DNA from 2 places in the Cobetia sp. 2AS genome. Region 1 is predicted to be linked to the other one. Evidence: riboswitches for the same ligand, from Rfam matches in the RefSeq annotation. Region 1 holds a riboswitch; the other holds the start of a gene.
The links. A riboswitch is a leader RNA that binds a small molecule or an ion and turns the genes downstream of it on or off. The one in region 1 is predicted to bind thiamine pyrophosphate.
Positions count from the first base shown of each region.

Region 1 (6,043 bases):
TCGGTGCGGCGCTCTGTCACCTGATCGCCAGCTTCGCCACCGACTTCGAGACCCTGCTGGCGGCGCGCATGCTGGGCGGACTGTTCGGCGGGCCGGCGGCGGCGACGGCGCTGGCCATCGTGATCGACGTGGTGCCGGGAGTACGCCGGGGGCGTGCCATGGGCCTGGTGATGGGCGCCTTCTCGGTGGCCTCGGTGCTGGGGCTGCCGTTTGCGCTGTGGCTGTCGCAGGGCTTCGGCTGGCAGGCGCCATTTCGCGCCGTGGCGCTGTTGGCGCTGCTGGTGTGCGGGCTGCTGGCCTGGATACTGCCGCCGATCCGCGGCCATCTCGATAACCCCGAGACGCGTCAGCGCAGCCGCAAGGGCACCACGATCCTGGCCATCCTGGCCCAGCCCGACCATCGGCTGGGGCTGGCGCTGATCGCCACGGCGATGTTCAGCAACTTCCTGGTGATTCCCAACCTGGCAAGCTATCTGCTGTTCAATCTGGGCCTGCCGCGCGAGGATCTCGGTGGGCTCTACATGATCGGTGGCGGCCTGTCGCTGGTCGGCATGCAGCTGACGGGACGGCTGTGTGATCGCTATGGCTGTGTCTGGCCGGGCACCATCACCTGCCTGATGACGGCGCTGGTCGGCTGGGCCTTCCTGCTGCATTCGCCGGGACCGTCGCTGATCTGGATCGGTTTTGGCGCCTACATGCTGTTCTCGTCGGCGCGGCGTGTGACCCAGAATACGCTCAACAGCTTCATTCCCGCCGACCACGAGCGGGCAGCCTTCACCAGCACCCAGAGTGCCGTGCAGCATCTGAGTTCTGCCGCCGGCAGCTATGTAGGCGCCGGACTGCTGGTCAGCACGCCGAGCGGCGCGTTGGAGGGCATGCCGCTGCTGGTCGCGGTGCTGATGATCGCGCTGGTGATTCAGCCGCTGCAGATTCTGTGGCTGTCGCGTCGCCTGGCACGCCGCTAGCGCTTGTGGAATAGGCACAAGACGGCGAGAGTGAGCCGGTCCTGAACCCAAAACGCCCTGTCGGAATCTCCGGCAGGGCGTTTTGCATTGGGCGCGCTCAAGCGCTCAGCGTCTCAGGGCGCGTTGACGTCGACGGCCAGGTGGCTCAGCGACTGGCGCTTCTTGATCATGCCGCGCTCGAACAGGAAGTCCTCGAAGTCACGGTAGCGGCCGGCATCCAGCGCGGCAGGACGCAGCGCGAAGCGCGGCAGGGTGGCGTACCAGGCTTCCTTGTTGAGCTCGGTATCCAGTGCCGGGTCGGAGTCGCGGAACATTTCCCAGCCCTGGTCCGGGTGATTGATGATCCAGGCGGTGGCTTCGCCGACGGCGGCGAGGAAGCCGGCGTACTGGGTCTGCTTGCGCTCGTAGCTGTCGCTGTTGGCGACGAAGATCAGCTCGTCATAGGTCGGCACGCCTTCTTCCTCGATGTAGAAGGCGCGGCCCTTGACGCCTTCCTGGGCCATCTGGGCCAGCTCGAAGTTGCGGAAGGCGCCGGTGACGGCATCGACCTTGCGCGTCAGCAGTGACGGCGTCAGCGAGAAGTTGACGTTGGTCAGCGTGATGTCATCCAGCGTCAGGCCGCTGTGCTGCAGCATGGTGGATAGCAGCACTTCCTCGACACCGCCGACCGAGTAGCCGACCCGCTTGCCCTTGAGGTCGGCGATCGACTGGATGTCGCTGTCGGCGCGTACCACCACCACATTCAGCGGCGTGGCGACCAGGGTGCCGATACGTACCAGCGGCAGGCCCTGATCGATCTGCAGGTGCAGCTGCGGCTGATAGCTGATGGCGATGTCGACGCGCTCGGCGGCGGCCAGCTTGGGCGGCACGCTCGGGTCGGCGGGGGCGATCAGCTCGACATCAAGGCCGTGCTTCTTGAACAGGCCCAGCTCCTGCGCCAGCACCAGCGGGGCGTGGCCGGGGTTGGTGTACCAGTCGAGCATGACCTTGAACTGCGTCAATGGCTGCTCGGCGGTGGCAGCGTCCTTGGTAGCGTCATTGGCAACGTCCTTGGAGTCAGCATCAGCGCTCTGTTCGTCGCTGGCGGCTGGCGGGGCATCCGCGGTCGGTTCAGTACCGTTCTTCGCCTGTTCGGCGGCGCCGGCGGTCGCTTCGACGGCTTCCTGGCTTGCCACCGGCGCCGAGGCGGCCGAGTCGCCGTTCACTCCGACCTCGGCCTGTTGAGCGACGATTTCCGGCGCTGACTGGGTGCTGGTGGCGGGTTCTGCCTCGGCGGCGTGGGCCGACATGGCGGTGGCTGGCAGGCTGCTCAGGCACAGCGTGGTCAGCAGGGTGGCGAAGGCGGTGGACAGCAGTGAGGCACGCGGTGAACGTGTCGGCTGCGCTTTGCGCCGTGGCGCCGATGACGAAAGAGACATGGCGGAGTTCCTTGTGATCACAGGGTAGTGGTGCTGCCGTTCGTGGGCGGCAGTCGTCAGGCTCATGCAATTTGTGTCGAGCGTCGTTGCGTCTTTCGGTAACGCGATCTTGCGGTCATGCGGTCATGCAGTGTCTGCCCGAAGGCCAGTCGTCTTGACCCGGGTGTATCAGCTCAGGCGTGTCAGCTCAGACGTGTCAGCCGGTCGCGGTGCCATGGCATCAGGGCGCGCAGCAGCGCATCCAGCGAGAAATAGAGCAGCAGGGAGAAGGCGACCAGCACCAGCAGGGCGGCGAACATCAGGTCGATTTCCATGCGCGCGTTGGCGTTGAGCATCAGATAGCCCAGCCCCTGACTGGCACCGGCCCATTCCCCGATGACGGCGCCGATGGGGGCGGCGGTCGCGGCCATGCGAATGCCGGAGGCCAGTGCCGGCAGCGCGGCGGGCAGCTGGATGTGGATCAGTCGGCGCCATGGGCTGGCACCCAGGGTATGGGCAAGATCCAGCCAGCCCTGTCGGGTCTGACGCAGGCCGTCGTAGCCGGTGGAGGCGACCGGGAAATAGATGATCAACGTCGCCATCACCACCTTGGACAGCATGTCATAGCCGAGCCACAGCACCAGCAGCGGCGCGATCGCGAACAGCGGTATCACCTGGCTGATCAGCAGCATCGGCAGCAGCGTGCGGCGCAGGCGGGGAATGAAGGCCAGCGCCAGCGCGGTGGCAAGGCCGAGCAGAATGCCCAGCACCAGCCCGGCCAGTATCTCGCTGATGGTGACGCCAGCGTGATGGGCCAGCAGCGGCGCCTTCTGGATCAGTACCTCGAGCACGGCCTGCGGTGTGGGCAGAATGTAGGGTGGTACGGCGGTGACGGCAATGATCAGCTGCCACAGCCCCAGCAGGAGCAGCGCGCTGATGACGAGGTGACGCATGGCGTGCAGACGTTTCATGCGGCCTCCTCGCTATCACGCAGGCGGGCGATCAGTTGCGCCTGCGCCGGTGGCAGGGCCGGGTCATCCAGCGGCACCGGGCGTGCGGCGCCAAGCCCCGGCAGGCGTTCCAGCTCGGCGCCGTGGCCCGGGATGCGCGAGGGGCGCAGCACCAGCAGTTGATCGGCAAGGCGCAATGCCTCCAGCGGGTCATGGGTCACCATCAGGACGGTGCGGCCCCTGAGCAGGCGGCTGGCCAGATCATGCAGCTCCAGACGGGTGATGGCATCCACCGCCGAGAACGGCTCATCCATCATCACGACCGGTGCCTGCTGGTAAAGCGTGCGGGCGAGGGCGACGCGCTGGCGCTGACCGCCGGAGAGGGCGTCCGGCCAGGCCTGCTCACGGCCCTCAAGCCCGACCGCGGCCAGCAGCTCATGGGCAAGCTTGCGATTGCGCGGCCGCCGGCGCAGGTCATCGCCCAGCCACAGGTTGTCGATGACGCGCCGCCACGGCAGCAGCAGGTCCTGCTGCGCCATCCAGGCCACGCGGTCGGTCAGCGGCTGACCGTCATCGGTGGCGAGGTCGAGCTGGTGGAGGTCTGACATCTCCAGGCCGGCCAGCAGGCGCAGCAGCGAACTCTTGCCGCAGCCGGAGCGCCCAAGCAGTGCCGTCCAGCTACCGGCCTCCAGACGCGCGGAAATATCGCGGAACAGCGTGTGGCCGGCGTAATCGATTCGTGCGTTGTTGAGGGTGAGTCCCAGCGACACAGGCAATTCCGTGGTCAGGCGGCGTGCCGGCAGGAGGAAGCAGGTGACGCGCCATGCAGGGCACGCGTCGGGGATTCCCTCCGCCGGTATCAACCGGATCAGGTTCCAGGGGTTGTCGCGCGACGTATCGCTGCGGCTCTCAGCCCATCCTCGGGCACCCCCATCCAGGCCGACAGTGTAACGTCACTGTCTTGCCGGTGTCTTGTCCGACGCGGGTCAGGTGGGCAGGGCAGGCGGGCAGGGCAGGCGGTGGCTTTCCTGAGTGGGGCGAAACGGACTATGCCGATGTGCCACGCCTTGGGTATGCTGAGGTTTACTGTAACAAGACGTGTAGCCCAAGGAGATCATCATGCCCGACACACCGGATCTCTCGACCTGTTCCAGTTATCCCGTTCCCCCGCGGCGGCCGAGCACGGCTGAGGCCGTTGGCGAGCCGCGTCCCGTGCCCAGGGGCTGGCCCGAGGAGTCACTGACCCGCCGGCTCTCGACCTATCTGGGCCAACCGCTCGAGCCGCTGGCACTCGCCTGGCCGGATAGCGCCAACTGGCTATGGCGCCAGCGTGGCGGCACGCCCGGCCTCATCAAGCTGGCGCGCACCGGCCCAGACCATGACCCCTTCTGGCGCGCCATGCGCGGGGTCTTCGGCGCCGATCGCTGGGCGACCCCGGAGGGCCTGACGCGACTGGCGGGCGCCTTGCCCGCGCGCCTGCCGATTCCGCCGCTGCCCCTGACCTTTCTCGGGCGTCTCGATGGCGCGCCCATCTGGCACCTGCCGTGGTCCAGCGGGCAGCCGAGTGATCTCAGCATCACCTTCTGTGAGCTGCTGGGCGACCAGCTCGGTCGCCTGCATCAGGATACGGTGTCGGGCTTCGGTCAGCCGCTGGCGCAGCCAATGCCGCTATTGCACTGGAATACCCGTGTCACGCGCTTTCTCGCCCATCACCCGCGTTGCGCGGAACTCGGCACGCTGCTCAAGCGCACCTTCCCGGCACCGACTCGCGCGGTGTGGTGTCTGCCGGACATGCGCGCCGATCAATACCTGTGCGCTGCCACCGGCTGGGTATGGAGCGATTGGGAGGCGCTGGTGTGGGCACCGATCGAGTTCGACTGGGCGCTGGTGGAGTTGCTGCTGGAAACGCCGGAGCAGCGTCAGGCCTTCATGAAGGGCTATTCGCGCCATGGGCGCATGATCGATCTCGATGGCCAGCGTGAGCTGTGTCGTGCGCTGTTGTGGGCGATGGAGGCCTTCGGTCCGCGGTCCTATGCTGAGCTTGCGGCAGCCCCGGCCTGGGTCTCGCCGCGCAGCCTGGCGTGAAATCCGCGTGCTGCACACTGCAAGTACATGAAAGGTGTGAAATTTCTCTGCAGCCCCATCGCTGACATGGAATACTGTGGGTGAGTCGTCGTGGACGTCACTCGAGATCTGATGTAGGGCTTGGCGGGGGAGCACTCGTGGTAGAGAACCTGAATTATTATTTCTTGCTGGCAGGCACGCTGATCGCCTTGAGCGTGTTGGCCAGCCGCGTCTCGGCGCGTCTTGGCATGCCGCTGCTACTGCTGTTCCTCGGCCTTGGCATGCTGGCGGGTGAAGATGGCGTGCTGGGCATCCAGTTCGACGACGCCTCATCCGCTTACATGATCGGTAACCTGGCGCTGGCGCTCATTTTGCTCGATGGCGGCCTGCGCACACGGCTGTCCACGTTTCGTGCCGGCCTGAAACCGGCGCTGGTGCTGGCCACCGTCGGGGTCTTCATGACCAGCGGCCTGGTGGGCCTTCTGGCCATGTGGCTGTTTGACCTCACCCTGATCGAAGGCCTGCTGGTCGGGGCCATCGTCGGCTCCACCGATGCCGCGGCGGTCTTCTCGCTGCTGGGCGGCCAGGGTGTCCACCTCAATGAGCGTGTCGGTGCGACGCTGGAAATCGAGTCCGGCACCAACGACCCGATGGCGATCTTCCTGAC
Region 1 is NZ_JARWKQ010000001.1:720,539-726,581, forward strand. It holds gene QD356_RS03085 (MFS transporter) at 1-965, shown strand, start outside; gene QD356_RS03090 (ABC transporter substrate-binding protein) at 1,079-2,383, opposite strand; gene QD356_RS03095 (ABC transporter permease) at 2,566-3,333, opposite strand; gene QD356_RS03100 (ABC transporter ATP-binding protein) at 3,330-4,082, opposite strand; TPP riboswitch at 4,141-4,254, opposite strand; gene QD356_RS03105 (hypothetical protein) at 4,432-5,397, shown strand; gene QD356_RS03110 (potassium/proton antiporter) at 5,535-6,043, shown strand, end outside.

Region 2 (6,043 bases), on a different contig from region 1:
ATGATCCAACGAATACGCCATCGTCGGAGCCTGCCGCCATGAACCAGCCGCCACCCCCAGCATCACGGACGCCCGCCAACCGGGACTCCCTGTCGAGCACATGCACGCACCTGACGCGCGCTCCCTGGCTGAGCATCGTGATGCCGGTGCATGACGAGGCAGCCGGCATCGTGCAAACCCTGATTGCCCTGAGTCGCCTGCGCGCGGGGGGTGACTGTGAAGTGATCGTGGTGGATGGCGGCTCTACGGATGACACCCCCTCACTGGCCCGACCGCTGTGTGATGTCGTGCTGAACAGTGAGCCGGGCCGGGCACGCCAGATGAATGCCGGAGCTGCACGTGCACGCGGAGAATGGCTGCTGTTTCTGCATGCCGATACCGACTTGCCCGACAATGCGCTGGCATTGCTGAAAGAGGCCGTCACGACGCATCGCCGCAGCGACTGGGGCCGCTTCGATGTCAGCATCAAGGGCGAGTCGCCGTGGTTACCGATGATCGCCGCCATGATGAATCTGCGCTCGCGGCTGACCAGCATCAGCACGGGCGACCAGTCCCAGTTCGTGCAGCGCTCGACCTTCGAGGCCATCGGCGGCTTTGCCGACATGCCACTGATGGAAGATGTCTGGCTGAGTGCCCAGCTCAAGCATCTGACCCCGCCAATGAACCTGACGGCGCGCGTCACGACCAGCGGTCGGCGCTGGGAGACCCATGGCGTCTGGCGCACCATCGTCAAGATGTGGGGACTGCGGCTGGCGGCCTGGTGTGGCGTCTCCCCTGCACGTCTGGCACGCCTCTACGGCTATCGCGCCGCAGCGCAGGCCTGTGAGCAGCGCGGCATGCCCCATGCGTGATACGGCATTGCCTACCTTGCCCACAGTTGATGCCGCGTCAGAGGTGCGCCCGACTCTCATCATCTTCGGTCGCCTGCCCATCGCCGGCCACTGCAAGACACGCCTGATCCCCGCACTCGGCCCCGAGGGCGCAGCTCGACTCTATGCGCGGATGCTGAGCCATATCGTTGACCACGCCTGCGCCGCGCGCCTCGGCAAGGTAGTGGTGATGCTGACGCCCTCTGCCGAGCCGTCGAGTCAGGCACCTGAACAGGCGGCTCTGCGGGTAGCGCTGGAAGCCCGGCTGCGAAGCGTTGTCGATGCCTCTGCCGACCTCACCTTCGAGGCGCAGCCACAGGGGGAGCTCGGTGAGCGAATGTCCCGGGCCATGGCCCGACATCTGCCCGAGGGGCCGGTGTTGCTGATGGGCTCCGACCTGCCGGCGCTGGACAGCCAGCGTCTGCGCGAGGCAGCCCATAGACTGCGCACTCACGACGCGGTGCTGCAGCCCACCGACGATGGCGGCTATGGCTTGATCGGCCTCAAGGCGCCCTGCCCGCAAGCCTTTCTGCTGCCCCGCTGGAGTCATGCCCATGTCTGCCGGGACACTTTAGAGCTGCTGGCCAAGGCCGGGAGAACGGCCGCTTGCCTGCCGGTCAGCTGGGATGTCGATGAGCCACGTGACCTTGCGCGACTGGCGCGCCACCTGCCGGCACTCATGGCCAACATTGCCGCTTGAGGCTTCCATAAATAAGCCCGCTTGAGGCTCTTCACACGTTCGACATGCCTCCCAAAGTCGTATGCATTTTTGCTCACACTGCCCTTCTTCTGCGCTGCAGGGCTGTTACACTCGCTGCATCGTGACTCATATGTCACAGCTTGACGGGGTGCCGGTAAGACCGGCTGAGATGTCATGCGCAGGCAATGTCCTTGCGTGAATGACGATCCCGCCGAACCTGATCCGGCTAGTACCGGCGTAGGGATCAAGCGCGAAGCGATGCCACTCGATATCGTCACCACTTTCTCACGGTGACTGTCGGCACCTCCCCCGCTTTTCCCCTGCTCCTGTTCCGGTACTGGCCACGCTTGCGCCAGAGACCTGTCGCCCCATCACGGGTCGTCAGCACGCTCACCGAGGGATGCGTCATGCCTAGTTTCAACGACCTGACCAGTGCCTGCGCCGAGGAATGGCGTGACTATCTCGAGCACGACTTCGTTCGCCAACTGGGCGAAGGTCGTCTGCCGGAGGAGTCCTTCCGCCATTACCTGCAGCAGGACTACCTGTTCCTGATCCACTTCGCGCGCGCCTGGGCGCTGGCCGCCTACAAGAGCCGCACCCTCGCGGAGCTGCGTCAGGCCACGGCCAGTCTCGACACCATCCTCAATACCGAGCTCGATCTGCATATCGGCTACTGCAGCGAGTGGGGCATCAGCGAGGATGACCTGAGCGAGCTGCCGGAATCGCGCGCCACCCTGGCCTATACCCGTTACGTGCTCGATTGCGGCCAGCGCGGCGACCTGCTCGATCTTCACGTGGCGCTCGCGCCCTGCCTGATCGGCTACGGCGAGATCGCCGAGTGGCTGCTCGATCAGGACACCACCGAGATCGAGAACAATCCATACGCGGACTGGATCGCGATGTACTCAAGCGATGACTTCAAGGAAGCCGTCGAAGCCGAGCGTGAATGGCTGGATGCGCGTCTCTCGGAGGTCTCGGAGCGCCGACTGGGTGAACTGGTCGATGTCTTCCGGGACGCCACGCGACTCGAGATCGACTTCTGGCAGATGGGCCTCGATCGCGCTTGAGGCATCACAGACTGACGTCCCGGCGCTCGCCATGAGCCGCTCGGGATGACGCCATCCTCCACGGATGGCATGGCTGACAGGCCAACAGAGCCTGGATGCGAGAATGCTCCCCGGGGCAAGCCTGACGCTTCGGGCAACACCCTCTCGCATTGAAATCTGAACACGCTTGACGGGGTGCCGGTGGAACCGGCTGAGATCCTGCATGCATGCTTCGCCGCCCTGACGCGCGAGCTTGCCAGCAAGGGGTCCCGTGGAACCTGAACCGGTTAGGACCGGCGTAGGAATCAAGCTGATGGCCAGCCGCTGCGCGCGGCCGCCTCGCTCCCGGGCCACCTGTTGGCAAGGAGTCGGCGACGACCATCCTCTCCCTGCGCACGGTCTTCCCATGATGACGTCAGCCGTGACGTCGCCCTTTGAGGAGACCTGCATGAGCACTGCCCCGACGACACAAGACCCGCAAGCCATCAACGCCGCCGAGTCACCGCTCGGCTCGCAGCCTGATGCTGCCCCCAAGGCACGCGCGCGTGCCGGTCGCAAGGATGGCAGCCGCCACCTCGCCAGCGAAGCACAGGTCGACGCCGCCGCCATCGCGCCGCTGAGCGGCTCGCGCAAGATCTATATCGAAGGCTCCCGCCCGGACATCCGCGTGCCCATGCGCGAGATCGGCTGCTCGCCGACCCAGACCTCCAGCGGTCTGGAAGAGAACCCCCCGATCGTCGTCTACGATACCTCCGGCCCCTACACCGATCCGGCGGTCGAGATCGACATCCGCCAGGGTCTGGCGCCGCTGCGCGAGAAGTGGATCGAGGAACGCGGTGATACCGAACAGCTCAATCAGCTGAGCAGTGAATATGGCCGCGTGCGCCAGGCCGACCTGCGCCTGTCGTCACTGCGCTTCGAGCTGGACCACCGCCCGCGTCGTGCCCTGCCGGGCAAGAATGTCACCCAGCTGCACTATGCGCGCCAGGGCATCATCACCCCGGAGATGGAATACATCGCGATTCGCGAAAATCAGCGTCGCATCGCGCTGCGCGACGAATATCAAGGCAGTGAAGCGGTCGAGGCCATCCTCGGTCACCAGCACCCGGGTCACAGCTTCGGTGCCAACCTGCCTGAGGAGATCACCGCGGACTTCGTGCGCGAGGAAGTCGCACGTGGTCGCGCCATCATCCCCGCCAACATCAATCACCCGGAAAGCGAACCGATGATCATCGGCCGCAACTTCCTGGTGAAGGTCAACGGCAACCTGGGCAACTCGGCGGTCACCTCCTCCATCGAGGAAGAGGTCGACAAGATGACCTGGGCGATCCGCTGGGGTTCCGACACCGTGATGGATCTCTCGACCGGCGCCAACATCCACGAGACCCGTGAATGGATTCTGCGCAACTCTCCCGTGCCCATCGGCACGGTGCCGATCTATCAGGCGCTGGAGAAGGTCGATGGCGTGGCCGAGAACCTCGATTGGGAGATCTTCCGCGACACGCTGATCGAGCAGGCCGAGCAAGGCGTCGATTACTTCACCATCCACGCCGGCGTCCTGCTGCGCTATGTGCCGCTGACCGCCAGTCGCGTGACCGGCATCGTCTCGCGCGGCGGCTCGATCATGGCCAAGTGGTGTCTGGCGCATCACGAGGAAAGCTTCCTCTATCGCCACTTCGAGGACATCTGCGAGATCTGCAAGGCCTACGACATCAGCCTGTCACTGGGCGATGGCCTGCGCCCGGGCTCGGTGGCCGATGCCAATGACGCCGCCCAGTTCGGTGAGCTCGAGACGCTCGGCGAGCTGACCAAGATCGCCTGGCAGCACGATGTCCAGGTCATGATCGAGGGCCCGGGTCACGTGCCGATGCACCTGATCAAGGAGAACATGGACAAGCAGCTCAGCGAGTGTGACGAGGCGCCCTTCTACACCCTCGGCCCGCTGACCACCGACATCGCCCCGGGCTACGACCACATCACCTCCGGCATCGGTGCCGCGATGATCGGCTGGTTCGGCTGCGCCATGCTCTGCTACGTGACCCCCAAGGAGCACCTGGGCCTGCCCAACAAGGACGACGTCAAGACCGGCATCATCACCTACAAGATCGCCGCACATGCCGCCGATCTGGCCAAGGGTCACCCGGGCGCGCAACGCCGTGACAATGCGCTCTCCAAGGCGCGCTTCGAGTTCCGCTGGGAAGACCAGTTCAATCTCGGCCTGGACCCGGACACCGCGCGCAGCTTCCACGACGAGACGCTGCCCAAGGACTCGGCCAAGGTCGCCCACTTCTGCTCCATGTGTGGGCCGAAGTTCTGCTCGATGAAGATCACCCAGGAAGTGCGTGATTACGCCAATGAGCATGGCCTGACCGGCGATGCCGACAGCGTGATGGCCGGCATGCAGGAGCAGGCCGACAAGTTCAAGCGTGAAGGCAGCCAGCTCTATCAGGAGGTCTAGGCGAGCGCCTGATACACAGGAAAGCTGACTTTCTAAGCCACAAAAAACGCCCCGACCAGTGATGGCCGGGGCGTTTTCGTCACATCCTGCCAAACGCTCATGACATCTCATGAGCGTGACAGAAGGCTCACGTGCGGCTGGTAACTTCCAGCAGGTGATAACCGAACTGGGTCTTCACCGGGCCCTGCACGGTGTTGATCGGGGCGCTGAACACGACTTCGTCGAATTCCTTGACCATCATGCCCGGGCCGAAGGCACCCAGGTCGCCGCCACTGCGGCCGGACGGGCAGGAGGAGTGCTCGCGAGCGGCATCAGCGAAATCGCGGCCGTTCTCGATTTCGGTCTTGAGAGCTGCACACTGTTCTTCGCTGGAAACGAGAATATGACGCGCTGTGGCCTGTGCCATGTCTATCACCTGTCACTGATCGAATAAATGCCGCCGGCAATCACCGTCGGCGTGGCAGGTCATTGTGGCCCAAGGCAGCGCTCGCCGCTAGCATCGCGCGCCTCCCCACCTGCTCAGCAATACTCCAGACACGCGAACGCCCACCCGGAAGACCGGATGGGCGTTGGGGACGCTCGCCTGAGAGCGTCGGCAGCAGTCGCTTACTTGGCGACTTTCTGCATGGCCTCGGAGGCGGACTTGGCGTTGCTTTCTGCCAGTTCCTGACCTTTCTTGGCGTATTCCTGGTTCAGCTCGACCACTTTCTGGGTGTCGTTCTGCAGCTTCTCGCCCAGAGTCTTGACGGTTTCCTGCTGCTCCTTGACGAAGTTCTTCAGACCTTCGCTGTCCTTGATCTCGAGCATGGAACGCGCCTGGGTCAGGGAAGCATCAGCATAGGACTTGGTCAGTTCCATCTGTGCGCCGATCAGCTTCTCGCTGTAATCGATGCTCAGAGCGCTGAACGCACGCAGCGGAGACAGGAACATATCGTCGAACTGCTGAGCGGACTTCTCGAAGTTGGCATTG
Region 2 is NZ_JARWKQ010000004.1:47,880-53,922, forward strand. It holds gene QD356_RS12055 (TIGR04283 family arsenosugar biosynthesis glycosyltransferase) at 141-851, shown strand; gene QD356_RS12060 (TIGR04282 family arsenosugar biosynthesis glycosyltransferase) at 868-1,569, shown strand; TPP riboswitch at 1,704-1,830, shown strand; gene tenA (thiaminase II) at 1,977-2,636, shown strand; TPP riboswitch at 2,797-2,937, shown strand; gene thiC (phosphomethylpyrimidine synthase ThiC) at 3,064-5,073, shown strand; gene QD356_RS12075 (peptidylprolyl isomerase) at 5,201-5,479, opposite strand; gene QD356_RS12080 (phasin family protein) at 5,680-6,043, opposite strand, start outside.
Region 2: linked by a shared signal. The riboswitch ahead of thiC (phosphomethylpyrimidine synthase ThiC) and the one ahead of QD356_RS03100 (ABC transporter ATP-binding protein) in region 1 are both predicted to bind thiamine pyrophosphate.